One region of the Pseudomonas sp. GW821-FHT04D07 genome, then DNA from elsewhere that is predicted to be linked to it. Evidence: predicted binding sites of a transcription regulator. Region 1 holds the regulator's gene; each other region holds the start of a gene.
The links. Region 1 encodes sigma-54, which starts transcription at its own class of promoters, with help from an activator protein. Its sites were predicted from a motif close to ANTGGCATNNANNTTGCTNT; they were not measured.
Positions count from the first base shown of each region.

Region 2: a site for sigma-54 is predicted at 4,675-4,694, ahead of AC07T0_RS26110 (CmpA/NrtA family ABC transporter substrate-binding protein). Genes of this name have one in related genera too.
Region 3: a site for sigma-54 is predicted at 2,688-2,707, ahead of AC07T0_RS27905 (pilin). Genes of this name have one in related genera too.
Region 4: a site for sigma-54 is predicted at 2,215-2,234, ahead of glnK (P-II family nitrogen regulator). Genes of this name have one in related genera too.

Region 1 covers NZ_JBWKTH010000006.1:136,235-143,245, forward strand. Annotated here, with positions in the region: gene AC07T0_RS10565 (KpsF/GutQ family sugar-phosphate isomerase) at 1-473, shown strand, start outside; gene AC07T0_RS10570 (KdsC family phosphatase) at 474-998, shown strand; gene lptC (LPS export ABC transporter periplasmic protein LptC) at 1,007-1,579, shown strand; gene lptA (lipopolysaccharide transport periplasmic protein LptA) at 1,566-2,111, shown strand; gene lptB (LPS export ABC transporter ATP-binding protein) at 2,111-2,836, shown strand; gene AC07T0_RS10590 (RNA polymerase factor sigma-54) at 3,024-4,520, shown strand; gene hpf (ribosome hibernation-promoting factor, HPF/YfiA family) at 4,647-4,952, shown strand; gene ptsN (PTS IIA-like nitrogen regulatory protein PtsN) at 4,962-5,426, shown strand; gene rapZ (RNase adapter RapZ) at 5,429-6,286, shown strand; gene AC07T0_RS10610 (HPr family phosphocarrier protein) at 6,303-6,575, shown strand; gene pmbA (metalloprotease PmbA) at 6,798-7,011, opposite strand, start outside.
Region 2 covers NZ_JBWKTH010000029.1:71,796-78,806, forward strand. Annotated here, with positions in the region: gene AC07T0_RS26095 (bifunctional protein-serine/threonine kinase/phosphatase) at 1-1,283, opposite strand, end outside; gene AC07T0_RS26100 (nitrate/nitrite transporter) at 1,293-2,504, opposite strand; gene AC07T0_RS26105 (ANTAR domain-containing response regulator) at 2,847-3,422, opposite strand; gene AC07T0_RS26110 (CmpA/NrtA family ABC transporter substrate-binding protein) at 3,438-4,631, opposite strand; gene AC07T0_RS26115 (sulfite reductase subunit alpha) at 4,836-7,011, opposite strand, start outside.
Region 3 covers NZ_JBWKTH010000035.1:8,405-15,415, reverse strand. Annotated here, with positions in the region: gene AC07T0_RS27915 (type II secretion system F family protein) at 1-820, opposite strand, end outside; gene pilB (type IV-A pilus assembly ATPase PilB) at 824-2,527, opposite strand; gene AC07T0_RS27905 (pilin) at 2,755-3,153, shown strand; gene AC07T0_RS27900 (tetratricopeptide repeat protein) at 3,274-4,920, shown strand; gene AC07T0_RS27895 (O-antigen ligase family protein) at 4,962-6,380, shown strand; tRNA gene AC07T0_RS27890 (tRNA-Thr) at 6,420-6,495, shown strand; gene AC07T0_RS27885 (2OG-Fe(II) oxygenase) at 6,608-7,011, opposite strand, start outside.
Region 4 covers NZ_JBWKTH010000002.1:248,262-255,272, reverse strand. Annotated here, with positions in the region: gene AC07T0_RS04765 (nuclear transport factor 2 family protein) at 1-54, opposite strand, end outside; gene AC07T0_RS04760 (MarR family winged helix-turn-helix transcriptional regulator) at 108-470, opposite strand; gene AC07T0_RS04755 (TetR/AcrR family transcriptional regulator) at 739-1,308, opposite strand; gene AC07T0_RS04750 (glutathione S-transferase N-terminal domain-containing protein) at 1,404-1,586, shown strand; gene AC07T0_RS04745 (accessory factor UbiK family protein) at 1,760-2,020, opposite strand; gene glnK (P-II family nitrogen regulator) at 2,437-2,775, shown strand; gene AC07T0_RS04735 (ammonium transporter) at 2,810-4,150, shown strand; gene AC07T0_RS04730 (secondary thiamine-phosphate synthase enzyme YjbQ) at 4,363-4,788, shown strand; gene sutA (dormancy-specific transcriptional regulator SutA) at 4,891-5,220, shown strand; gene AC07T0_RS04720 (HAD family hydrolase) at 5,353-6,060, opposite strand; gene xerC (tyrosine recombinase XerC) at 6,057-6,956, opposite strand; gene AC07T0_RS04710 (DUF484 family protein) at 6,959-7,011, opposite strand, start outside.

The sequences.
Region 1 (7,011 bases):
CCCTGGCCGTGGCACTGCTCGAAGCCCGCGGCTTCACCGCCGAGGACTTTGCCTTTTCCCATCCGGGCGGCGCCCTGGGTCGTCGACTGTTGCTGAAAGTGGAAAATGTCATGCATGCCGGCGACGAGTTGCCACAGGTACTGCGCGGCACCCTGCTGAAAGACGCGCTGATGGAAATGACGCGCAAAGGCCTCGGCATGACCGTGATCGTCGAAGCCGACGGGCGCCTGGCCGGGATCTTCACCGACGGCGACCTGCGCCGGACCCTGGACCGCACCATCGACATTCACACGGCCCTGATCGAAGACGTCATGACTCCCCACGGCAAGACCGCACGGGCCGAGATGCTCGCCGCCGAAGCCCTGAAAATCATGGAAGACCACAAGATCAGCGCGCTGGTGGTGATCGACGGCGAAGATCGCCCGGTGGGCGCCCTGAATATGCACGATCTGCTGCGCGCGGGAGTGATGTAAATGAACGACGATCTGTTGCAACGCGGCAAAGCCATCAAGCTGGCGGTCTTCGACGTCGACGGCGTGCTGACCGATGGCCGCCTGTACTTCCTCGAAGACGGCAGCGAATTCAAGTCGTTCAGCACCCTCGACGGCCAGGGCATCAAGATGCTGATGGCCGCCGGCGTGCAAACCGCTATTATCAGCGGTCGCAAGACCGCACTGGTCGAACGCCGCGCGCAGAACCTCGGCATCCCCCATGTCTACCAGGGTCGCGAGGACAAGCTGGTGGTGCTCGACGCCCTGCTCGCCCAGCTCAATCTAAGCTATGAACAGGTCGCCTACCTGGGTGACGACCTGCCGGACCTGCCGGTGATCCGCCGCGTCGGATTGGGCATGGCGGTGGCCAACGCCGCCAGCTTCGTCCGCGAACACGCCCACGGTATTACCCGGGCCCGGGGTGGCGAAGGCGCCGCCCGCGAATTCTGCGAGCTGATCCTGCAAGCCCAGGACAGCCTTGAAGCGGCTCACGCCGCCTACCTGTAGAGCTATTTATGCTGAGCAAGAAAATTCGCAACATTCTGCTGTTCGCTGTCATTGCTGCGATTTTCGCGGCTGTTGGCTACTGGAACATCAGCCCGGAACGCTTCCTCGAGCGCCCGATGGCGCAGGTCGATGAAACCCAGATCGACTACTACGCTATTAACGCCCACAGCATTCAGTACATGCCGGACGGCCGGGTCCAGTACGACCTGACCGGTGACAAGGTCGAACACCTCAAGGCTTCCGACGTTACCCTGGTGACCAAGCCCGACATGCACATCTACCGTGGCACGGTCTATCCCTGGCACGTCCAGAGCGAGCACGCCGAGGTCAACCCGGACGGCACCGAGATCGAACTGATCGACTCGGTACGGGTGGCGCGCACTGACGAACTACAGCGGGAAGTGATCATTACCAGCAGTCGAATGACAGTATTCCCACAGAAGCAATATGCGCAGACCGAGCAAGCCGTTAGAATCGACGGTGCCGACGGCGTGACCACTGGCAAGGGAATGAAAGCGTATTTGAACGACAGCCGGATACACCTGCTGTCCAATGTAAGAGGACAGTATGAGTCTCGTTAAAACCCTCCCTATTTTGCTTGGCCTGGGTGCGGCACTGGGAAGCGTGAGCGCCTGGGCACTGCCGACCGACAGCCAGCAGCCCATCCGCATCCAAGCCGACGACGCTCAACTGGACGACAAGCAAGGCATCGCCACCTACAAGGGCGATGTGGTCATTACCCAAGGCTCGATGATCGTCAAGGGCAACACCGTGACGCTGACCCGGACCAAGGACGGCGCCATCGACGTGGTGACCTCCGTGGGCAACCTGGCCTACTTCGAGCAACTGCAGAAAGTCGGCGATCCGAAGCCGGTGCAGGGCTATGGCGTGACCATCCAGTACCACGCTCAGCAGAACCGCATCATCCTGATCGACAAGGCCAAGGTGATCAACGACGGCAACACCACCGAAGGCGAGAAAATCGTCTACGACACGGTGAAGCAGATTGCCCAGGCCGGTCGCGCCAACGGTAGCGCGATCACCGCGCCGCGCCCACGCATCGACATGGTCATCCAGCCGAAGCAGAAAACCGAACAGCAGAAGGCGCAGTAATGGCAACCCTGAAAGCCCAGCATCTGGCCAAGGCCTACAAAAGTCGCCAGGTGGTGCGTGATGTCAGCCTGTCGATCGACAGCGGGCAGATCGTCGGCTTGCTCGGCCCCAACGGTGCCGGCAAGACCACCTGCTTCTACATGATCGTCGGTCTGGTCCAGGCCGACCAGGGTCGCGTGCTGATCGACGACCAGGACGTCAGCCACCAGCCCATGCACGGCCGCGCGCGCGCCGGGATCGGCTACCTGCCCCAGGAAGCGTCGATTTTCCGCAAGCTGTCGGTGGCGGACAACATCATGGCAATCCTCGAGACCCGCAAGGACATCGACAAGAACGCTCGCCGCAAGGAGCTGGAAAGCCTGCTGCAGGAATTCCACATCAGCCACATCCGCGATAACCTCGGTATGAGCCTGTCTGGTGGCGAACGGCGTCGCGTGGAAATTGCCCGCGCCCTGGCCACCGCGCCGAAATTCATCCTGCTCGACGAACCCTTCGCCGGGGTTGACCCGATTTCCGTAGGCGATATCAAACAGATCATCTATCACCTCAAGGCCAAGGGCATCGGTGTATTGATCACCGACCACAACGTCCGCGAGACCTTGGACATCTGCGAAACCGCCTATATCGTCAATGATGGACAGCTGATTGCCGAAGGCGATTCGGCCACCATCCTGGCCAACGAACTGGTCAAGGAAGTCTACCTGGGCCACGAATTCCGCCTGTAAACATCGAGGCAAAGGATCAAGCGCCAGAGCGCGCCCCGTTCAATAAAAACCACACAATTTTTATTGTTACAACGCTCTAGGCAAAGGCTCGGGTTTCAGGCATATAATTTGCTTATGTTTGGCGCCCCGGCGCCCTGTAGAGTGGATGGCGCATGCGCGCCGGCGAATAAGGTGTTAAGCCCCTGCCATGAAACCATCGCTAGTCCTGAGAATGGGCCAGCAGCTGACGATGACACCGCAGCTGCAACAGGCCATCCGCCTGCTCCAATTGTCGACCCTGGACCTTCAGCAGGAAATCCAGGAGGCCCTGGAGTCCAATCCGATGCTCGAACGCCAGGAAGAAGGCGACGACTTCGACAATACCGACCCGCTGGCCGACAACGCCGAGCACAAACCCAACACCGAGGTCGAAGAACCGTCCTACCAGCAGGAAACCGCGCCGACGGTGGACAATCTCGAGGAAGGCGACTGGAACGAGCGCATTCCCAACGAGCTGCCCGTCGACACCGCCTGGGAAGATGTCTACCAGACCAGCGCCAGCAGCCTGCCAAGCAACGATGACGACGAGTGGGACTTCACCACCCGCACCTCGGTCGGCGAGAGCCTGCAGAGCCACCTGCTCTGGCAACTGAACCTGGCACCGATGTCCGACACCGACCGGCTGATCGCCGTAACCCTGATCGACTGCATCAACAATCAGGGCTACCTGGACGAGACCCTCGAGGAAATCCTCGACGCCTTCGACCCGGAGCTGGATATCGAGCTGGACGAGATCGAAGCGGTGCTGCATCGCATCCAGCAATTCGAACCGGCCGGCATCGGCGCGCGCAACCTCGGTGAATGCCTGTTGCTGCAACTGCGCCAGCTGTCGGCCCGCACGCCTTGGCTGGCCGAAGCCCAGCGCCTGGTCAGCGACTACATCGATCTGCTCGGCAGCCGCGACTACAGCCAGTTGATGCGGCGCATGAAGCTCAAGGAAGACGAACTGCGCCAGGTCATCGAACTGGTCCAGGGCCTCAACCCGCGCCCGGGCTCGCAAATCGAGTCCAGCGAAGCCGAATACGTGGTGCCGGACGTGATCGTGCGCAAGGACAACGAGCGCTGGCTGGTGGAACTGAACCAGGAATCGGTACCCCGCCTGCGGGTCAACCCGCAGTACGCCGGTTTTGTCCGGCGTGCCGACACCAGCGCCGACAACACCTTCATGCGCAACCAGTTGCAGGAAGCTCGCTGGTTCATCAAGAGCCTGCAGAGCCGCAACGAAACCCTGATGAAGGTCGCCACCCAGATCGTCGAGCACCAGCGCGGCTTCCTGGAGTACGGTGACGAGGCGATGAAACCGTTGGTCCTGCATGACATCGCCGAAGCGGTGGGCATGCACGAATCGACGATTTCCCGGGTGACCACGCAAAAATTCATGCATACCCCCCGCGGTATCTATGAACTGAAATACTTTTTCTCCAGCCACGTCAGCACCTCCGAAGGCGGCGAATGCTCGTCCACGGCGATCCGCGCGATCATCAAGAAACTGGTTGCAGCGGAAAATCAGAAAAAGCCGTTGAGTGACAGCAAGATCGCTGGTTTACTGGAGGCACAAGGCATTCAGGTGGCCCGTCGTACCGTCGCCAAATACCGTGAGTCCCTGGGGATCGCCCCCTCCAGCGAGCGGAAGCGACTGATGTAGTGGACGGGGCCGCGTTACAGCGTCTGGGCTGCTTTCTGAAAGTCGCCGATCGGTGACTTTCAGGGCGTAGCACTGTGGCAGGCAATCGCCTGCCGCGTTATGCACTGGCAACGAAGGAGAAGCTGTATGCAAGTCAATATCAGTGGACACCAACTGGAAGTGACCGAACCCCTGCGTGCTTACATCGGCGAGAAACTCGACCGACTGGAGCGTCATTTCGACAAGATCACCAACGTACAGGTGACCATGGCCGTCGAAAAACTGAAGCAGAAAATCGAAGCCACCTTGCATATCCACGGCGGTGAAGTGGTCGCCAACGCCGAGCATGACGACATGTATGCGGCGATCGACCTGCTTACCGACAAGTTGGACCGACAACTGAAAAAGCATAAGGAAAAGAACCTGCACCTGCTCCAAGGTACAGGTCGCTGATACCCATCCATGATCCGACTTGAAAGCATCCTGACCCCCGGCCGTTCCTTGGTGAACGTGCCGGGCGGCAGTAAAAAGAAAGCCCTCGAGCAAATTGCCAACCTGATCAGCCAGGAAGTTCCTTATCTGGCGATGCAGGATGTCTTCGACAGCCTGATCGCGCGGGAAAAACTCGGCTCGACCGGTTTCGGCAATGGCATTGCCATCCCGCACTGCCGCCTGAAGGGTTGCGTGGCACCCATCAGCGCCCTGATGCATCTGGACGCCCCCATCGATTTCGATGCCATCGACGGCGCGCCGGTTGACCTGCTGTTCGTCCTGCTGGTCCCGGAAGCCGCCACCGATGCCCACCTGGAGCTGCTACGGCAGATTGCCAGCATGCTCGACCGCAAGGACGTGCGTGACAAGCTGCGCGGTGCAACCTCCAACCAGGCCCTGTATCAGGTGGTCCTGGACGAGCAGAGTGGTCACTGACCATGCGCTTGATCATCGTCAGTGGTCGTTCCGGCTCGGGTAAAAGTACCGCCCTCGATGTCCTCGAGGACAGCGGCTACTACTGCATTGACAACCTACCGGCCGGCCTGCTGCCGGAACTGGCCGAGCGCGCGCTGATCCATACCGAGCTGGCGCAACCGCTGGTGGCCGTTTCCATCGACGCGCGCAACCTGCCCAGCCACCTGTCGCGCTTCCCGGAACTGCTCGATGAAGTGCGCAGCCGGCACATCCAGTGCGATGTGCTGTACCTGGACGCCGACGAAGAAACCCTGCTCAAGCGTTTTTCCGAAACCCGTCGCCGCCACCCGCTGAGCAATGCCAATCGTTCCCTGGCCGAGGCCATTCGCGACGAAAGCAACCTGTTGGGGCCGATCTCGGACCTGGCCGACCTCAAGGTCAATACCACCCACCTGAACCTCTACCAACTGCGCGACACCATCAAGCTGCGCCTGCTGAACCAGCCGGAACCAGGCACCGCCTTCCTGGTCGAATCGTTCGGCTTCAAGCGCGGAATGCCGGTGGATGCCGACCTGGTGTTCGACGTACGTTGCCTGCCCAACCCCTACTGGAAACCGGAATTGCGCGAGCAGTCCGGGCTCGACCAACCGGTGGCCGAATACCTGGCCGCACAAGCCGACGTCGAGGAAATGTACCAAGATATTTCCAGTTATTTGCTCAAATGGTTGCCGCGTTTTGCCGCCAGCAACCGGGCTTATGTCACTATTGCCATCGGCTGCACGGGCGGGCATCACCGCTCCGTCTACCTCACCGAACGCTTGGGCAAGGCCCTGCAACAATCCCTGAAGAACGTCCAGGTCCGCCACCGCGACCTTAGCTGAAAGGACCACCACCGCGATGCCCGCTCTGGAAATTGAAATCATCAACAAACTGGGTCTGCATGCCCGCGCTTCGGCGAAGTTCGTCGGCGTGGCCGGCCAGTTCCCCTGCCAGATCCGCGCCGGGCGTACACCGGAAAGCATGGTCGACGGCAAGAGCATCATGGCCATGATGATGCTCGCGGCCGGCAAAGGCACCAAGATCCACCTGAAGACCGAAGGCGAGCAGGAAGACGATGCGATGGCCGCGCTGGTCAAGCTGATCAACAACTATTTCGACGAAGGCGAATAACGCCGGCCTGCCACGTACTCTGTAGGAGCGAGCTTGCTCGCGATGGTAGCCCTGACACCAAGGGGCACCAGGTTCCCCGCATTATCGTTGACGTCCATCGCGAGCAAGCTCGCGCCTACACCCTTCGCCAACAGGCGTTTCAGTCAGGCCATTGCGGGCGTGTAAAACGCCACAAAAAAGGCGCGCCATCCAACGGATGGCGCGCCTTTTTAATCAGTGCAATCAGCTACCGGCGACGGTCATCCGCTCGATCAATACCGAACCGGTACGGATATGGCTGCGCAGTTCCAGATCGCTGCCCACCGCGACGATCTGCTTGAACATATCGCGCATATTGCCGGCAATGGTCACTTCCTGAACCGGGAACTGGATTTCGCCATTCTCGACCCAGAAGCCCGCCGCACCGCGCGAATAATCCCCGGTGACCATGTTCAGG
Region 2 (7,011 bases), on a different contig from region 1:
GCTTCCGGGGCGATATAACTGGGCGTGCCCGGCAGCTCGGCATCGCGCTGACGGCTCAGCCCGGGGCAGTAGGCCAGTCCGAAGTCCAGTACCCGTAGCTCGCCGTCGACACCCAACAGCAGGTTTTCCGGCTTGATATCACGGTGCAGGAGATTGCGCCGGTGCATCTGGCCCACGGCGCGCAGCAGGCGAAAAGCCAGCTCCAGCCCCTGGTTGAGCCCCAGGTTGCCCTGCGCATTGAAGTGTTCGGCGAGGGTCATCCCCGGGTATTCGCGCATCAGGTAATACAGGTGCTGGCGCTGCTCGGCGGGGTGCACTTCGGGGAAGTGGCGCCCCGTCATGCGTCGCAGGAACCACTCTTCCAGCAACAGACTCTGGCCGGCCGCCGTGTCGTCCTGGCGTTGGGGTGGCAGGGTTTTCAACAGCCAGGCTTGCTGCTGCGCATCGTGGACCCGGTACAGCAGGGACTGGCGACTCTGTTTCAACAGGCCCTCGACCTGCCAGCCCTCGAACAGTTGCCCAGGCTTCAGGGTCGGCGGCAGAGGCCATTGCTCGGCTCGCCCGAGCAGATCGTCGAGTTCGGTGTCGGCCAGTTCATCGATGCGCACCAGCACGGCACTGGCATTGTCCTGGCTGCCAGATCGATGCGCGGCCTCGACCAGGGCTTGGGTGGTGTTTTCCAATGACAGGTCACGTTGCAGGATCTCGACGATCGACGCGTCGCTGAGGGTCGCCCAGACTCCGTCACTGAGGATCAGGAACTGTTCGTCCTGGCGCAGATCGCCTTCCAGGTAGTCGACCACCAGGTGCTGTTCCAGGCCCAGGGCGCGTTTCAGCACATGCTGCATGCCGGCCTGGCCCCAGACGTGATCCTCGCTGATACGTTGCAACTGCCCGGCAAACCAGCGATAGACCCGGCAATCGCCGATATGCGCGAGGGTGAATGAACGCCCGCGCAGCACCAGCGCACTGAGGGTGGTCAGCAGCGGTGACTGTCCGCCATTGGCATGCAACCAGCGATTCTGCGCCAGCAGCAGCCGGTCCAGGGCCTGCGACACGCCCCAGGTCGGCGGCGTGGCGTAATAGTCCAGCGCCAGGGCCTGCAAGGTCGAGCGCGCGGCCAGGCCGCCGTCGGCGCACTGGCTGACCCCGTCGGCCAGGGCGAACAGATAACCCTTGCTGGCGGCCAGGGCGGGCACCGGGATAACCAGGCGCGTGGCATCCTGGTTCTGCTCCCGGGGCCCGCTGGCGCTGGCCTCGGCATAGCTGAGCTGCAAGCCCATGGTCCTGACTCAGACCCGGGCCGCAGAGAAGGCGGCCGAGCCCCAGGTGGTTCTCCAGCGCCGCTTGACCCCGTACAGGCCGAACCAGGCGATCAGCCCCAGGCTGGCGAACAACCACAGGGCCAACTGGTAGTCACCGGTACTCTGCTTGATCGCGCCGAGGCCTGCCGCGAGAAGGAAGCCGCCGATACCGCCGGCCATGCCAACCAGGCCGGTCATCACACCGATCTCCTTGGTAAAGCGCTGCGGTACCAGTTGGAACACCGCACCGTTGCCGGCGCCGAGGCCGAGCATGGCAGTGACGAACAGTGCCAGGGCCGCCACCGAGCTGGACAGGTGGAAACCCACCGCGCCGATGCACAGGGTGGCAATGGCGTAGGTGCCGAGCAGGGCGCGAATGCCACCGAAGCGGTCCGCCAGGGCTCCGCCCAACGGGCGCATCAGGCTGCCGGCGAAGACGCAGGCAGCGGTGTAGTAGCCGGCGGTTTGCGGGTCGAGGCCGTACTGGTCGTGGAAGTAACCGGGCAGGGCGCTGGCCAGACCGATAAAGCCGCCGAAGGTGACGCTGTAGAAAAACATGAACCACCAGCTGTCACGGTCGCCGAGAGTGGTCAGGTAGTCGGCCATGGATTTGGCCTTGCTGCGGTTGGGTGCGTTGCGGGCCAGCAGGCTGAACAGTACCAGGGTCAACACCAGGGGGATCAGGGCCAGGCCGAACACGTTGCTCCAGCCAAAGGCCGCGGCCAGCAGCGGTGCCGCCAGGGCGGCGATCACGGTGCCCGAGTTACCGGCCCCGGCGATGCCCATGGCTTTGCCCTGGTGTTGCGGCGGATACCATTGCGAGGCCAGAGGCAGGGCCACGGCGAAGGAGGCCCCGGCCATGCCCAGGCAGACGCCCAGCAGCAGCGCCTGCTGATAGCTGTGGATGCCCAGTTGCCAAGCCACCAGCAAGGCCACGATGACAATCACCTGGCCGATGATGCCGGCGGTTTTCGGGGACAACTGGTCGGCGAGCATGCCCATGATAAAGCGCAGGAAGGCGCCGGCCAGGATCGGCGTGGCAACCATGAAGCCACGCTGTTGCGTGGTCAGTTGCAGGTCGGTGGCGATCTGCACCGCCAGTGGCCCGAGCAGGTACCAGACCATGAAACTCAGGTCGAAATACAAGAACGCCGCGAACAGGGTCGGTGTATGGCCGGCTTTCCAGAAACTGTTGTGCATTTAACACCTCATCTGCCAAAGGGTTCAGTGACGGCACGGGGTCTGCGGGCGGGTGATGTTCACCGGCCGCTGGTCCCCATTTGCCGACGCCAAAAACGCAAAAACGCCGCATCCCTGCTCGTTTTCACGTAGGGATTGCGACGTCTTTGTCGGGGGTGGGGCAGCCGCCGTTGGCTACCGGGTATTGTCTGAGCACTATGTGTGCCAGTTTTCAGTCCGCGCCCATTCGAGGCTCAAGCGCGGCCTTTCGAGGGCGTTGCCGGCAGGTTGCAGGCAGAGAGGGAGAGGGGCGTGCCCCACAACGCAGCCTGCTGGCCAGACCGTGCTGCGTTGCGGTGCGTCTCAGTCGAGCAGTTCGCTCATGGCGATCACCTGTTCGGCGACCTGGATCAGTTTCTGCTGCTTGCTCATGGCCTGGCGGCGCATCAGGGTATGGGCGGCTTCCTCGTCGCAACCCTTCATCTTCATCAGCAGTCCCTTGGCCATTTCGATGCGCTTGCGCTCGGCAATCTGCTGGTCGCGGGCCTGCAACTGCGCACGCAGGTGCTGGTCGCTTTCGAAACGAGCCATGGCCACCTCCATGATCGGCTGCAGGCGCTGGGACTGGATGCCTTCGACGATATAGGCACTGACTCCGGCCTTGATCGCCTGGCGCATCACCGCAGGGTCGTGCTCGTCGGTAAACATGACGATCGGGCGCGGTTGGTTGCGACTCAGCAGCACCACCTGTTCGAGCACGTCGCGGCTGGGCGAGTCGGTGTCGATCAGCAGCACATCCGGGCGCACCGCCTCGACCCGCGCGGGCAGGTCAATGGTCAGGCCGGATTCGTCAATCACCTCGAAACCCGCTTCGCTCAAGGCCGTGCGCAGGCGCCCGAGTTTTTTCGAGGTGTCGTTGATCAGCAGGATTTTCAACATGGCGGCCAGCTCCCGTCAGTGATCATTGAGGGCATGCAGGGCAAAACCGCGGGCATAGGCTTCCGGGGCGGAGCCGTCCCAGAGTTGGCCGTCGAGCAGTTGGCTGCTGCGCATCGGTGCGCTGGGCACGGGGATGTCCAGGGCGGTCGCGGCGCGACGATAGAGATCGAGTTGCTGGACCTGGCGCGCCACGCCCAGGTAATCCGGCGCCGCATGCAGCAGGCCCCAGCGGCGGAACTGGGTCATGAACCACATGCCGTCGGAGAGGTACGGGTAGTTGGCCGTGCCTCGAGCATGGAAGCTCAGGGCGTGGGGGTCTTGCCAGTGCCGGCCGAGACCGTCGTTGTAGCTGCCCAGCAGGCGTGGCTCGATGCTTGCCAGCGGCGCATCGAGGTAGTCGCGGCCACTGAGCAATTGCGCGGTGCCACGGCGGTTTTCCTGGCTCTCCTCGATAAAGCGGCTGGCCTCGAGGATTGCCATCACCAGCGCTTGCGCGGTGTTGGGATACTGTTCGACGAAGGCGCGGGTGCAGGCCAGGACCTTTTCCGGATGGTCTGGCCAGATCGCCTGGCTGGTGGCCAGGGTAAAGCCCTGGCCCTGCTCGACGGCGTGGGCGGCCCAGGGTTCACCGACACAGAAGCCGTCGATGCGCCCGGCTTGCAGGTGTTCGAGCATCTGCGGTGGCGGCACCACCACGCTGTTGACGTCTTCCAAAGGGTGGATCCCCTGGCTGGCCAGCCAGTAATACAACCACATGGCATGGGTGCCGGTGGGATAGGTCTGGGCGAAGGTCAGTTTGGCCTGACCGCTGCGGGCACGTTGTTGCAGCGCCTGGGCGCTGGTGACGCCGGCGTCCTTGAGCGGTTGCGAGAGGTTGATGCTTTGACCGTTCTGGTTCAGGCCCATCAGCACCGCCATGTCGGTGGCCGGTGTGCCGCTGATACCCAGTTGGATGGCGTAGATCATCCCGTACAGGCCATGGGCGGCATCCAGTTCGCCGCTGACCAGTTTGTCGCTCAGGCCGGCCCAGGAATTCTGGCGTTGCAGATTCAGTGTCAGGCCGTAGGGCTGGGCGAAGCCCTGGGTGGCCGCGACCACCAGGGAGGCGCTGTCGCTCAAGGGCATATAGCCGAGGTTGAGTACGTTCTTTTCCGGGGCATCACTGCCTGCTACCCAGGCCAGAGGGGACCTTGCCAAATCGTTGTTCATGCGGTGATTCCTGAAGCTGTAGGGCTGACGCCTGTCACAAGGCGGAGCAAGAGTTATGCCGATAGCTGTGAGTCATGCCGCACAGGGCCCTTGTGGGAGGCGGCTTGCCGGCGATGACGTCCGCAAGATCGCGGCAAGACTCGCCGGCCCCATCGCCGGCAAGCCGGCCACAGTGACCGCGTAGCTACGGTTACACGGTGCCACTCAATAGACATCGCGCAGATACCGTCGATCCTTGCTCAGGGCACTGACATACAAACCCGCGGCACCGCCGCTCATCCGCCCGTGGACCTGGACGATCTTCTTCAACGCGGCATCGACGTCCTTGGCCATGCGGCTGGCATCGCCACAGACATAGACGCTGGCGCCTTGCTCCAGCCAGCTCCAGAACTGCGCACCGGCTTCGAGCATGCGCTGCTGTACGTAGATCTTTTCAGTCTGGTCGCGGGAGAAGGCGGTGTCCAGGCGGCTCAGGTGACCGCTGAGCAGCCAGGCGTCGAGCTCCTCGCGGTAGTAGAAGTCGCTGGCGGCGCGTTGCTCGCCGAAAAACAACCAGTTCTTGCCTTCGGCGCCCTGGGCCTGGCGTTCCTGCAGGAAGGCGCGAAACGGCGCGATGCCGGTGCCGGGGCCGATCATGATCAGCGGCGTGCGTGGGTCCTGCGGGACCCGGAAGTGCGTGGTGCGCTGGATAAACAGGCGTGCCCCGGTCGTGGCGGCACGATCGGCGAGAAAGGTCGAACAGACCCCGCCGCGGATCTGCTCGCCATGCCGGTAGCGCACCGTGGAAACCGTCAGGTGCACCTGGCTCGGGGTGACTTTCGCGCTGGAAGAAATCGAGTACAGGCGCGGCTGCAAAGGCTTGAGCAGGCTGATCAACTGGTTGGCGCCAAGGCTGATGGGGAACTCGTGCAGCAGGTCGAGCAATTGCCGGCCCCAGAGCCAGTCCTTGAGCCGGGCCTGATTGGCTTCCTCCTGCAACTCATCCAGCCAGGGGCTGGCGCAAAGCCCGCAGACCCGACGGAGGATCTCCGGAGTGATGCGAGTGATGTCCAGGTGGTCGAGCAGGGCCTCGCGCAGCGTCATCGGCGCCTTGTCCTTGAGCGTGACCAGGTTGTCGCCGTCCAACTGCAGGATATCCAGCAGCTTGTCGACCGCCTCCGCGCAGTTGCTTGGCCAGACGCCGAGGGCATCGCCGGCCTGGTAGGGGAAGTCCTGGTCGGCGAGGTCGAACACCAGGTGCCGGGTTTCCTTTTCCGCGCCCGGGGCATTCAGCACCTGGTTGTGCAGGAGGCGGGCGTGCAATGGGTGATGACGGCTGTAGGGGCTGCCGACGTCGGTCCGAGCCGGCTGCGCGGTTGCCGACACGGCAGCGCTGGCGACGATTGTCGGGAGTGCGACCGGAGGCGCTGATGGGCCGCTGAGTGCCGTGCACAGGGTGGTAAGCCAGGGTTCGACGGCTTGCTGGGCATCCTGTTCGCACTCCAGGCGCGGCAGCAGGCGTTCAGCGCCGAGTTCGCTCAAGCGCTCGTCGAGCTTGCGGCCGAAACCGCAGAACTGATCGTAATTGGTGTCGCCCAGGGCCAGTACGCTGTAGCGGCTTTGCGCCAGGGCCTGGTCCTGGGCTCCTTGCAGCGTCTGCCAGAAACCCGCGGCGTTGTCCGGTGGGTCGCCGTCGCCGAAGGTGCTGGTGACCAGCAACACGCTGCTGGCGGCGCGCAGGTCGTCAAGGCCGGCCTCGTCCATGGCGCGCAGGCAGGTCCGTTGGCCGGCGGCGTCCAGACGCTTGGCGCAGGCCTGGGCCAGCTCTTCGCTGTTGCCGGTTTGTGAGGCCCAGAGCACCAGCCATTCGGCAGTTGGTGCTGGAACCGTGGCGGTCGTCTGCGGTTCCAGCGCGGTGCTCGTCGTACGGGAAAACAGCCCGGCCAGCAGGCCATCCAGCAGCAGGCGTTTGTCGGCGCCAAAGGGCGCGCTGGCGGGGAGGGTGGGTACCCCCGGTGTCTGGGCCTCGGCGCTGCGCAGGCCCAGCAGGTAGCCCTGCATGTACAGGCGCTCGTCGCTGGCCAGGCTCAGTTCTGCCGGGATATCGAGGTTGAGCAGGCGAGCAAAGGCGTTGATCTGCATGGACGAAAAGCCCTCCGGGGCGACAGTCGAGGTGCCGGCCAGCGCGCCCTCGGGTATAAGGCTGGCGGGCTCCGGGGCCAGGGCCAGCAGGTTCACCGCAGAGAACTTGAACGCTGGTTGTAGCGACAGCGGGTCGATGGCGTCGCTGGTGACGGCGTTGATCGCCAGGTCATCGCCGAACACATCGTTCCAATGAAAGGGCGCGAAACAGTTGCCCGGTCGGACCCGGTCGGTGATCACCGCCGGCAGCACCGCGCGG
Region 3 (7,011 bases), on a different contig from region 1:
GGGCCACGGCGGATTTATAGAGTAACGGACCGATGATCGGGAGTTTCAGCAGTGCCCTGTCCATCCAGTTGCGAAAACGCTCGGATGTCTTGTGCGCCCGTCTCAGGCAGTAGATGCCTCCAACCAGCGCCAGAATAATGATCCACCACCATTCCTGCACGATGTTGGAGAGTCCGATCACCATCAGAGTGAAGGCCGGAAGGTCTGCGCCAAAACTCTTGAAGATCGCCTGGAACTGCGGCACAACTTTTATCAGGAGGATCCCGGAAACGATGATCGCCACGAGCACGACGGCAATGGGGTAGTTCATGGCCTTCTTGATCTTGGCTTTCAGAGCTTCGGTTTTTTCCTTGTAGGTCGCTACCCGTTCCAGCAAGCTTTCCAGGGCACCGGCCTGTTCGCCCGCATCCACCAGGTTGCAGTACAGATCGTCGAAATACTCCGGTTGCTTGCGCAAGGCGGTCGCGAAGCTGTTGCCGGCGGCGACTTGTTGCTTGATGTCATCCACCAGCTTGCGCATGTTCGGGTTCTCGAAACCCTCGCCGATGATGTCGAAGGACAGCAGCAATGGCACGCCCGCTTTCATCATCGTCGCCATCTGGCGGGTGAACAGGGCGATATCCAGAGGCTTGATGCGCTTGCCCTTGCTGAAGATCGAGTTGCTTTTTTTCCGTACCTTGCCCGGGTTGATGCCTTGCTTGCGCAGTTGTGCCTTGACCAGTGCCGGGTTATGGCCGGTGAGCTCACCGGACATCTTGTTGCCTTTCTTGTCGGTCCCTTCCCAGGCATAAAGGCTGACTTTGACTGCTTTGGTCGCCATGGTTTAGTCCTTGGTCACGCGGTTGACTTCTTCCAGGCTGGTCAGCCCTTGCATGGCTTTTTGCAGGCCAGAAGTACGCAGGTCATTGAAGCCGTCCTTGCGCATCTGGGTGGCGATTTCGATGGAATTGCCTTCGGCCATGATCAGCCGTTGTAGGTCCGGGGTGTTCTTGACCACTTCGTAGATCCCGATTCGGCCTTTGTAGCCACCGTTGCATTGCTCGCAGCCGACGGGCTCGTAAATTTTGAAGGTGCCGATTTTATCGGGAGGAAAACCTTCCTTGATCAAGGCCTCCTCGGGGATATCGATTTCCTTCTTGCAGTGGCTGCACAGTTTGCGTGCTAGCCGCTGGGCAATGATCAGATTGATCGAGGTGGCGATGTTGAAGCCGGGAATGCCCATGTTATGCAGGCGGGTCAAGGTTTCTGCTGCGCTGTTGGTGTGCAGGGTGGACAGGACCATGTGGCCGGTTTGGGCCGCCTTGATGGCAATCTCGGCAGTTTCCAAGTCGCGGATCTCACCGACCATGATGACATCCGGGTCCTGGCGCAGGAACGAGCGCAGGGCCTGGGCAAAGTCCAGGCCCTGTTTCGGGTTGACGTTGACCTGGTTGATGCCTTCCATGTTGATTTCCACCGGGTCTTCGGCGGTGGATATATTGATGTCCACGGTATTGAGGATATTCAGGCCGGTGTAGAGCGAAACGGTTTTGCCCGAGCCGGTCGGGCCGGTGACCAGAATCATGCCCTGCGGTTGTTTCAGGGCTGCCATATAGAGTGCTTTCTGGTCCGGCTCATACCCGAGTGCATCAATCCCCATCTGGGCGCTGGACGGGTCGAGGATCCGCATCACGACTTTTTCGCCCCACAGCGTCGGCAGGGTGTTGACCCGGAAGTCGATAGCCTTGGTCTTCGAGATACGCATCTTGATGCGTCCGTCCTGGGGTTTACGGCGCTCGGAGATATCCATGCTGGCCATGACTTTCAGGCGTGCGGCGATACGGCTGGCGAGATGGATCGGCGGTTTGGCCACTTCGCGCAGGATTCCGTCGGTACGCAGGCGAACGCGGTAGACCTTTTCATAGGGCTCGAAGTGCAAGTCCGAAGAGCCACCTTTGATGGCATCCAACAACATCTTGTTGACGAAACGCACCACGGGGGCATCGTCGGCATCCTGGCCGGCGATCTGTTCGTTCTTCTTGTTCTCATCGACCGACTCGATATCCAGGCCTTCGAGGTCGACATCCCCCATCTCTTCAAAGCCGCTGCTGCTGCTGTCGAAAAACTTGTCGATGGCATCGGCGAGCTTGTCGTCCTCGACCAGGATGGCCTCGGTCGTGAGGCCGGTGCTGAACTGGATATCGGTAATAGCCTGGTGATTGCTGGGGTCGGAAATGCCGACGAACAATTTATTGCCACGCCGCCAAAGTGGCAGGACATGGTGCTGGCGGATCAATTTCTCGCTGACCAGGCCTTTGGGTTGGCTTTCCTTGTCGAGGCAGCTCAGATCGAGCAGGGCAACACCGAAATGCTCCGAGGCGATTTCCGCGACCTGGCGGCTTTTGACCAGCTTGTTCTGGACCAGATAGCTGACGAGGGATACCCGATTGCGCTGGGCCTGTTGATACGCCTGCTGAGCGTTCTTGTCGGTAATCAGCTCGGCGGCAACCAGTTGCTTGGCCAGACCGGAAAGGGCGATATCGTTCATTTGAGCACCAAACGCAAACAGTCGGAGTCTTATAGCGTAGTCGGGCGATGGTGCCAAATCGGGGGAGGGTAGGTGACAAAAAATGTCAGGTTTTGTTGTTCTGACGCAGCATTCCGAGCGTTGAAGGGCATTTCAACAGGTGCTGGGCTGCACGGAGGGGGATGGCACGGGCTGTGCTAACCATTAAGACGAGTCATCACGCCTTTGCTCACGTTTGGAGACGAAATATGAATGCTCAAAAGGGTTTCACCTTGATCGAACTGATGATCGTTGTGGCGATCATCGGTATTTTGGCGGCGATTGCGTTGCCTGCGTATAACACCTATACAACAAAGGCCCGCTTTGCCGAGGTCGTTTCGATTGCGGATGGATACAAGAGTGCTGTGGCAATTTGCATGTCAGAAAACAATCTGAGCCCCACTAACTGTACTGCGGGTTCAAATGGTATACCGTTGGTAACGACGACGAGCAACCTGACTTCGATGACGGTCGCGAATGGGCTTATCACAATGAATGCGTCAGGTGCGGCAGGTAATGTCACCTACACGCTTAATCCTGGTACCAGCGGTAATGCGATTGTTTGGACTGTTGGCGGTACCTGCTTGCAGGCTGGTCTCTGCAGATAATATTTGTTGTTATGCGTGAGGCCTAGAGCCTCTGCGTAGTAAAATAAAACCGGCATTCCCTTCAAGGTATGCCGGTTTTTATAAGCACTGAGCGTTTGGAAGACTGAATATAGGAGCACTATGGTTTCGCGCCGATTGGTTTTTTTGCTACTTGCTGTTCTTTCTGCTGGCCTGTTGTTGATACTTTGTTTTTCCTTCCTGAATAATCCCCTGGTTTTTGACGATGAGGCCTTTTTTCGCGAGGGTTGGCCCGCTGCGTTGTTATCCATGGGATTTAGCCTGACTCCACGGCTGTGGGTGCACGATTCCATGGCCGCTACCGTCGTCTACCTCAGTGACAAGCTCATCTTGTTGCGAGTGGAGAACCTGCTTCTTCACGGCTGCACGGCACTGGTACTGTTTGGTTTTGTTCGGCAACTCCTGCGTAGTCTGGAGCAGCGCTCGTCTTTTTTTCTGAATGCGGACACTGCAGCCCTTATCGCTGCCTTTCTATTCGCTATACACCCGCTGGCTATTCTGACTCAGGGTTACCTAATCCAGCGGACCATCGTGTGTGCCACTCTTTTTGGCCTGCTGGGGTTATGGGCTTTTTGGCAGGGGCTTTGCGGGAAACGTTGGGCTCTTTGGGCGTCTTGCCTGTGCATTCTGTTGTCCCTGTATGCCAAAGAGCATGCAGTGATGCTGCCAGCGTTGTGCTTTCTACTCTGGGTATTGCATCGCCGTAGCCGACTCCCTGCGTCATTCAGTGCCCGGGAGATTTTTTCGGTGTTGGCTGTCCAAGCGACTGTTGCTGTGTCCGTCGTACTCTGGTCCAAGGGGGTAATCGGTCATGCCTATGAGATCAAGAGCGAAGAAGTGCTCAGTGATGAAGTCTTCCAGCCGGATGGCTCGCTCTATGTGTTGAGTGTGCTGAATCAGATGGGGCTGTTCTTCAAGTATCTCTCGCTCCTGATCTTGCCTCAGGGTAGCACCCTGGGACTTGACCTTCGTGTGCCCTTTCCCCTGAGTTACGGCGTCTGGTGGGCTTGGGCCGGTCTGGTGGCGTTTGTGGCCTATGGTCTGGCAGCTTTCATATTGCTGCTGCGTGGGGCGAGTAAAGGTCTCCTGGGGTTCGCGCTACTGTTCCCATGGGTGCTGTTTGCCACGGAGTTGGTATCAGTCCGATTGCAGGAGCCTTTTGTACTGTATCGCAGCTATCTCTGGATACCCGGGTTGTTTATTGCCTTGGCGTTGGGGCTGCGACGACTCAAGAGGATTTATCTGGTCACCTTGACTCCTGTTTTTGCATTGTATCTGTTCGGTCTTTCCTATGATCGCCTGATGACCTTGTCTGCGCCTGTATTGGTGTGGAGTGAAGCAGTGCAATATTATGAAGGCCAGGGCGACAAGCCGGGGCTCTTTGGTGGTTACCGGGTTTATTACAATCTGGGGATTACCTACCTCAATGAGGGGATCGTTGATTTGGCATTGGGGAGCATTGATAAAGCCATCGCACTGAAGCCGAAATATGAATATGCCCATTATCAACGGGGCAAGATTTTTCTTTTGCGTGGAAAGGCAGAAGAGGCCAAGTTGGAGTTCGAGCGCGCCATAAGCCTCAGACCTAGTTATACAAAACCTTACATAGGCATGGCAGACGCCTTGAAAAGCATGGGGCAGCCTGACGAGGCTCAGCGCTACCTTGAACTCGGATGCAATCAAGGGAGCCAGCTTGCCTGCGACCGGGCGCACCCCAAGCCACTCTTGATGCTGGCTCCGAAAGCCTGATGTATCTGTAAACTGCCTGAAATGGAAATTCCGAGGTTGTAATGGGCGCTGCCTGGACTGGGCGAACAAAGATTTGGCTGGTACTCGCGCTGCTTATCGCTGTCGTGATGGTCTTTGGGCACGGTCTGGGCGGACATACGCTTCAGCGTCTTGGGCAACTCGTCGTTGCCGGTACGGCGGTGGTTTTCCTGCTTTGCTGCCGAATACCCCGCGCGTTCGGTCTTGTCGATCGGCCCACGCTCTTGGCCTGTGGGTTGATTTTGCTGGCAGGTATCGTCTCTTCCCGTCATGCGCATCAGCCACTCTGGGCATTCACAGAGGTCGCCTTGCTTGCTGCCTCTTGCTGCTGCGCTGAAGCCTTTGCCTATACACGTCGAGCCAATGGGGTCTCCGCTGATCAACTGCTGATGCTGTTTGTCGTGTTTATCTGCGCCTTCAAGGGCTTTGACTTTCTGACATTGGCATTCCATTCGCTGTCCTCGGGTACAAGGATGCTGGATCCCGACGAACTTCTGAGTGGCTTTTCCAACAAGCGCTTCTATGGCCAATTCCAGACCTTCACCCTACCGCTTTTAGCCCTCCCACTTCTGATGTCTACCACCAGACGTTCAGCTCAACTCTGGATGTTTTCACTCCTGAGTCTCTGGTGGCTGATCGCTGTGACCGGAGGGACGCGTGGTACTTGGCTTGGCATGGGTGTCGCTGCCTGCGTGCTATTCATTTGTGGTCACTCCGGCAGACGATGGATCACCTGGCAACTGCTCGCTGTTGCGGTGGGCGTGATGCTCTACTGGCTGTTGTTTGGTGTTCTTAGCGACTACCTCGGTATGGAGGTGAGCAACGCTGCCAGTGATCGCTTGACCACCTCGTTGTCTGATCGAGGCCCACTCTGGCAACAAGCCTGGGACATGATTCGCGAACGCCCTTGGCTTGGTTTCGGTCCCATGCATTTCGCCGATATCCACAACCCCATCGCCGCCCATCCGCATCAAGCCATCCTGCAATGGGCCAGTGAATGGGGCATCCCCTCCACTTTGCTGGTCATGGGCTTGGTTGGACGCGGCCTGTGGGCCACCTTGCTCCTCATCCGCGAGCGCGCGACTTCCGATGATCCAACTGACCTGCTGCGCCTGTGCCTGTTCGCCAGCCTGATCGGCGCCCTGACCCAATCCATGGTCGACGGCGTGATCGTGATGCCTTACTCCCAGCTCTGGCTGTCGCTGGTCGTCGGCTGGTTAGTGGCCCTGCATGTCTGGAAGCGCGAGCCGGCCAAACCCAATGCTTTTATCCATTGGTCGTGGATGGGGATCGGCACTGCCGCCGTGCTGTTCCTGGTCTATGTGGCGATCCGCGATGTTCCTCACCAGGACGAGCGCAACAAACTCTACCAACAGCAATATGGCGGCCATTTCCAACCGCGCTTCTGGACCCAGGGCGTGATTGCGATCAAGCCCGAGTAACTTGCCCGCAGCGGCATCGGATGCTAGCTTTAGCGCCACGCCGGTGTAGCTCAGTCGGTAGAGCAGCGCACTCGTAACGCGAAGGTCGTAGGTTCGATTCCTATCTCCGGCACCATATCAAGATCAGTTCGTATCAACCCATCCGAAGAATCCCCCTGGGCCAAGACCTTGCGGGGATTTATCTGCCTCAACCCATCCTGACCTTTACGCTTTTCCAGATACGGAAATCAGTCAGGCTCGTGTTCTTCGAGAGCCTTACCACGTCGAACCTGCAACACCTTCGATATGGTGTTGCGAAGATGATTATCGACTACGCCAAGCAGACGTTTTCCATGCTCTTCAGGGCGGCCGCTGAATGAGGTCACATGAAAATACTCGTCATTGTCAGGCGACGTCTTCGAGAAGTAGTAGTTGGACACGCAGCAGCGTGGGGTGTCGACTACGACCTTGCTGACGGAGTGCCATGAGTCACGGTTCGTATCCATGACGACCAGTCTGTTGAATGCGGAAACGATGGTCTTTTGTTTCTTGACCTTGGTATCCCACAGCTCAAAGTTTCCACCATTCTCCAGAACCCAGTCGGGGGTCACGTAATAGAGGAGGTTCAGGCGCCGATAAAGGCCTCGACCGC
Region 4 (7,011 bases), on a different contig from region 1:
TCGATCGGCGGGATCGACATCGACCCCGTTCTGGATTTTCGGAAAAGCTTTCATCGCCAGCCCTCGGTTGATTTTATATGTGTAATTACACATATAAGTGCAAAAAATTAGCGACCATCGACGTCAAGCTTCAAAGACTCCCGTATCGACGCCGCACGATCACGGCCGATCTGAGCTTCGTACTCTTTCTGTGCCGCCTCCCAAAGAGGTTCGCATTCACTGATCTTGGACAAACCACTTGCCGAGAGCGACAGACTGAGTGCGGATCTAGGGCCTTCAGCCCGACTATCAACAAGGCCCTCCGTTTGCAGGGGTTTGAGTGCCCTGACCAAGGTGGTTCTCTCCATCACCATGGCTTCAGCAAGCTCGGCGATGGAAATGCCAGGTCGCTCGTGCACTTTCGCCAAAATAGAAAACTGCGAAATAGAAATATTGGCGCCCGCCAGATTGCGGTCGTACAGGCGTGTCATATGCCGAGCACTGCGCCTGACAGCAAGGCAATAGCAGAGGTCGGTACCAGATAATTGAGTCATGACCTAATTTATGTGTGCAATTACACATATGTCAAGTGATATATGAATGGGCCTGTCAAATCGGGTGAGCAGCGCAGAGGTTATCGCCAACAGCCATGCCGGTTGGGTGGATTTGCGGCTCACAGCGCCGGTGCTCCTCCGGCGCCTCAACCTGGGCAAAGCGATGGCGATTGTGCAATGGCCCACGCTTCGCACCTGAGCTAAATCACGCCGGCAATAAACCCAGCGCCTGATAGGTGGCTACAGCGCTGTCGAATACTGAAATATCCCCGCGTCCACGAGCCACAAGCTGAGCGCCTTCGACCGCAGCATAAATCGCCAGTGCATGTTCTCTTCGCTTTTCTGCTGAGATGTGAGGTTTGCTCACCTTGAGCACCTCCGTCAGCCAGTCAACATTTGCGCGGGTAAAACCATCCACTTCAATCCGAACCTCTTGAGGGAGGTCGTCGAACTCTGCCGCCATAATGCCGCAGAGGCACATGCGGTTGTCGTTGATTAATGCCATGCGAAAAATATCTGTGTAACCCTTCATCCAGACACTCACATCGTCAGATGCGTCCCGCAAACCTTGCAGGTAAGAAACGCCGTCTTCGGTATAGCGGCGTGCTAGCGCTGCACCCAGATCCCCTTTGCTGGGAAAGTGGTAGTGAATGCTGGCGCTTTTAATGCCCACATCCTTGGCGAGTTCGCGAAAGCTCAGGCCGTTGTAACCCCATCGCTGCACCATCTTTCTGGCCGTTGCCATGATGGTTTCACGGGTGTCAGGCGTCGCCATGAAAAATCACCTCTCTATCGGCAGATAGTCTTTGACGGATTCGAAAAGCTCTGCGCACTATATATCTATCAGTAGGTAGGTGCCATGGGGCACGTATGAAAATTTTCGATATCCCAGGTTTTCCCAACCCGCTACGTATTCGAATCGTCTTGGCCAAAAAAGGGCTGGGCTCTCAAGTGGAGTTTGTCAAAATCGACCTGCCGGCCGCGGAGCATAAGCAGCCTGCGTTTTTGGCCATCAATCCACTGGGTACCGTTCCTGTTCTGCACTGCCAATGACTTCGGTTGACGTTGTCAGGCAGTGGAGACGGTCGTTCGAGCCCTAGGCTTTTCGTCGTCTGAGCAAGGCTGGGTGGCTGTTGGCTCGCCCAGCCCACGCACTCTGACTCTCTCAGTGAGCGTCGGATGGCAATCCACCGCTCCCGCACAAAGCAGGAGCAGGCAATGAAACGTCACTCCACCGGCGGATTCAGCTTCGCCTCCAACTCCGCCACCTTCGCCTCCAGGCTCTCCAGCCGCGCACGGGTCCGCGCCAACACCACCATCTGGCTATCGAACTCCTCCCGGCTGACCAGGTCCAGCTTGCTGAAGCCGCTCTGCAACAACACCTTGAACTGACTTTCGAATTCCTGGCGGGGCAGGGGTGTTTCGCCGCTGAACAAACGGGAGGCGTGGCCGCTCAGGGCATCGAGGAAAGCTTTGGGCGCAAGCATGGCTAAGGTTCCGGAAACAGATTACCGGCCAGTGTACCACGCAGTGTCTATAGTGATTTCCATGGGGGCGGGTGCACGGTTTTCGCGCATCGCGCTAGCGTCCTGCGCACCGTTGTTGTGCGTATGGCTCTGGTGCAACGTGTTTTTTCACCCTTCACGGCGGCCAAGGGACTGAAAACATTGGTTTTTACGGAGCTGGCAAGCTTTCTGCTTAGTTGCCAGTGACCCATGCACTGATGCAGTCGCTGTGACGAATGCAGTGCGGCAGACGAAGCTGGGAAGTTTCGCCAGCAGCGGTTAGCTGGCGTCGAGCGGTAGATGTGGACCGACGATGCGTTACAAAGCCAGGCACTGCGCTTAGACTTGAGTCGGGTTTGTTTTCCTGGGGCAAGTCCACCAATTCGGGAGAGAGTTTCATGAAGCTAGTCACTGCCATCATCAAGCCGTTCAAGTTGGACGACGTGCGCGAGTCGCTGTCCGAGATCGGCGTGCAGGGCATTACCGTTACTGAGGTCAAAGGCTTCGGTCGGCAGAAGGGTCACACCGAGCTGTATCGCGGCGCGGAATACGTGGTCGACTTCCTGCCCAAGGTGAAGATTGATGTCGCCATTGACGACAAGGATCTTGACCGGGTTATCGAGGCGATAACCAAGGCGGCCAACACCGGCAAGATCGGTGACGGCAAGATCTTTGTGGTCAATCTGGAACAGGCTATTCGCATCCGTACCGGCGAAACCGATACCGACGCAATCTAAGCCGCCAAACCCCAACGCCCCAGGAGAAAACAATATGACTCTGCGTAAATTCGCAGGGCTAGGAGCCCTGTTGTCCCTCGTAATGCCAGCCTTGGCCATGGCGGCGGACCCGGTACCAGCTCCAGTCCTCAATTCCGGCGATACCAGCTGGATGCTGACCTCGACAGCCCTCGTGCTGTTCATGACGATCCCAGGCCTCGCGCTGTTCTACGGCGGCATGGTGCGCTCGAAAAACATTCTTTCCGTGATGATGCAGTGCTTCGCCATTACCGGCCTGATCACCATTCTGTGGTTCATTTATGGCTACAGCATGGCGTTCGACACCACCGGGATGGAAGCCAACGTCGTCAACTACAACTCCTTCGTCGGTAGCCTGGCCAAGGCCTTCCTCGCCGGTATCACGCCAGCCAGCATCACCGGGCCGACGGCGCTGTTCCCCGAGGCGGTGTACGTCACCTACCAGATGACCTTCGCCATCATCACTCCGGCGCTGGTCGTCGGTGCCTTCGCCGAACGCATGAAGTTCTCCGCGATGCTGGTGTTCATGGGCGTGTGGTTCACCCTGGTCTATGCGCCGATTGCGCACATGGTCTGGAGCGGTCCGGGTTCCCTGCTGGGCGACTGGGGCGTGCTCGACTTCGCCGGCGGCACCGTGGTCCACATCAACGCCGGTGTCGCCGGTCTCGTGGCCTGCCTGGTGCTGGGCAAGCGCAAAGGCTTCCCGACCACCCCGATGGCGCCACACAACCTTGGTTACACCCTGATGGGCGCGGCCATGCTGTGGGTCGGCTGGTTCGGCTTCAACGCCGGTTCCGCCTCCGCGGCCAACGGCACCGCCGGTATGGCGATGCTGGTCACCCAGATCGCTACCGCCGCCGCTGCGCTGGGCTGGATGTTCGCCGAGTGGCTGACCCACGGTAAGCCAAGTGCCCTGGGCATCGCTTCGGGTGTGGTTGCCGGTCTGGTTGCCATTACTCCGGCTGCTGGCACTGTGGGCCCAATGGGCTCGCTGATCATCGGCCTGGCGGCGGGTGTGGTGTGCTTCTTCTGCGCCACTACGCTGAAACGCAAACTGGGCTACGACGACTCCCTGGACGCCTTCGGTGTGCACGGTATCGGCGGTATCCTCGGCGCGATCCTGACCGGTGTGTTCGCCGCACCGTCCATGGGCGGCTTCAACACCGCTACCACCGATGTCGCCGCACAAGTCTGGATTCAGTGCAAAGGTGTCGGCTTCACCGTCATCTACACCGCGATCGTGACCTTCATCATCCTCAAGGTGCTGGACGCCGTGATGGGGCTGCGCGTGACCGACGACGAAGAGTCGGTGGGCCTGGACCTGGCGCAACACAACGAGCGTGGCTACAACGTGTAAAGGCTGCAAAAAAAATTGCCCGGCTTGCCGGGCATTTTTTTGTCTGGAATTTGTCATTGGAAAACGGACTGAAAGGATTTATCCAAAGGCATTACGGCCAAAACCCCAGGGCGTTTTTGTAAGGGCCGATTGCTTACAGCAAAGCAAGAGTATTAGGCGCTTTGCTTTTTTCCACAGCGCGCTAGAATGCGCGCCGAAGGGCGGAGAACTGTATGTGGCAACAGACCCTGATTACCTTGCGGGCCAGGCCCCGGGGTTTTCATTTGGTGACCCAGGAGTTGCTCGACGGTTTGCCTGGGCTCCAGGCATGCCAGGTCGGTCTGTTGCATTTGTGGCTGCAGCATACCTCGGCCTCGTTGACCATCAACGAGAATGCCGATCCGGCGGTCCGTCGCGACTTCGAACGTTTTTTCAACCGGCTGGTACCCCAGGTCAAGGCCGATTATGAACACAACGACGAAGGCGCGGACGACCTGCCGGCGCACTTCAAGGCCAGTTTGCTTGGCTGTCAGCTGACTTTGCCGGTGACGGCGGGACGGTTGGCCCTGGGCAGCTGGCAAGGTGTCTATCTGGGCGAGCACCGGGATCATGGCGGTGCTCGTAAAGTCCTTGCCACCCTTTACGGTGACGGGGCATAAGCCGCTGGTATGCAGCGGATGTTGAATTTTTTCCGGCGGCCTTCGACAGTCGGCGTAGCTGGGCTATAACTAATCTGCTTTTCGCAAGTCATGAGGTAGAACATGAGCGACGATGATCTGGAAAACGACGACCTCGAGGTCGGTGAAGACGACGAAGCCGAAGAAGGCTTGGAAGCGGCGGCTGAAGACGTAGACGTTGCCGATGACGACGGCGGTGACGCGCCGGTACCGACTGCCAAGGGCAAGGCCAAGGCAGCGGTGTCGGTTGACGAACTGCCGAGCGTTGAAGCCAAGAACAAGGAACGCGATGCCCTGGCCAAGGCCATGGAAGAGTTCCTCGCGCGTGGCGGCAAGGTGCAGGAAGTCGAGGCCAATGTGGTGGCCGATCCGCCCAAGAAGCCGGACAACAAATACGGCAGTCGGCCTATCTGAGTCTCAGCGCCGGGTTTCTGCTTGGTTGAAACAGCCCGCCGTCGCTGCGGGCTTTTTCATGGGCGGACAGTGGTGTTTGGCACCGGCTGCGCCGGTGAGCGCGAGCAGGCTTGCTCCTACAGGGGCACGCGTTCAGTCGGCGGTGTTCCAACTGGCCAGCAGCGCTGGCAACTCGGTCAGGCTGCGAACCTGCGCATCCGGCTGCCGCTGCGCCTCCCAAGCCTTGCCCGTCGGGTTGTACCAGATCGCCCGCAGGCCGGCCTGCTGGGCACCGGCTATGTCGTCCCCAGGGTGGTCGCCAATATGCACCGCCGCGCTGGCCGGGACATTGCCGCCACGCACCAGGGCTTCATGGAACAGCCGTGCGTCCGGCTTGGCAATGCCGATGTCTTCGGCGCACAGCGCAAAGCGGAAATAGTCGGCGAGCCCGAGGCGGCGCACGTCCGCGTTGCCATTGGTGACCACGCCCAGGGCAAAGGAGCGGCCCAGGGCCTGCAGGGTTGGCTCGACCTCCGGGAACACCTCGATCTGGTGCCGGGCGTGGATAAATACCTCGAAGCTCTCGTCCGCCAGCAGTGAAGCCTGTGCGTGCGAGTAACCGGCCTCTTCCAGGGCATGGAACAGCACCCGCCGACGCAAGGCGCTGATGCGGTGCTTGAGCGTCGGCTCCTGGAGCAACACCCGTTCGCGAATCGCCCACAGATGCTCCACCGGCACGCCGCCCAGGTTTGGTGCATGTTCGGCCAGCCATTCACGCAAAACGTTCTCCGCGCTGTGGATCACCGGTGCGGTATCCCACAGGGTATCGTCGAGGTCGAAGGTGATCAGCTGAATCGTCATTGCTCACTGTCCTTGCTGCGTTTGGCCCGGGGATGGGCGCTGTCATAGACGGTTGCCAGGTGCTGGAAGTCCAGGTGGGTGTAGATCTGCGTGGTCTTGATGTCCGCGTGGCCGAGCAGTTCCTGCACGGCGCGTAGGTCCTGGGACGACTCCAGCAGGTGGCTGGCGAAGGAGTGCCGGAGCATGTGCGGGTGCAGGTTCTGCCCCAGTTCGCGCTCGCCGGCGGCCTTGACCCGCAACTGAATGGCCCGGGGCCCGAGGCGACGGCCTTGCTGGCTGACAAACACGGCGTCGTCGGGCGGATTGCTCAGGGCGCGCAACGGCAGCCAGTTCTGCAACGCCTCCCGGGCTTTGCGACCGATCGGCAGGACGCGGGTCTTGCTGCCTTTGCCGTGGACCTGCACCAGGCCGTCAGCCAGGTCCAGCTGCTCCAGATCGAGTCCGGTCAGCTCCGACAGGCGCAGGCCCGAGGAGTAGAACAGCTCGAGAATGGCCTGGTCGCGACGAGCGATAAAGTCGTCCTCCACCCCGCCGTCGAGCAATTGCAGGGCGCGGTCGGTGTCCAGGGTCTTGGGCAGGCGCCGTTCGCCCTTGGGCGGTGCCAGGCCGGTGGCCGGGTCGTGAGTGCACAGGCCTTCGCGGTTGAGGTATTGATACAGCCCACGCACCGCCGAAAGCAGGCGGGCCAGGCTGCGAGAGGATTGGCCCTGCTGGTGCAGGCGGGCGATCAGCCGGCGCAGACGCTGGATATCCAGGGCGCTCCAACTGCCGATCTGTTCCTTGGCGCAAAAGGCCAGGACCTTGTCCAGGTCGCGGCGATAGGCTTGCAGCGTGTGGGGCGACACCTGGCGCTCACTGCGCAGGTGCTCGCAGTAGGCGTCCAGCTGTCGTTCCATGGCTAGCGCACCGAGCGCAGGGCGGGGGTGAAGCGTGGAACCACGCGGCCCATGA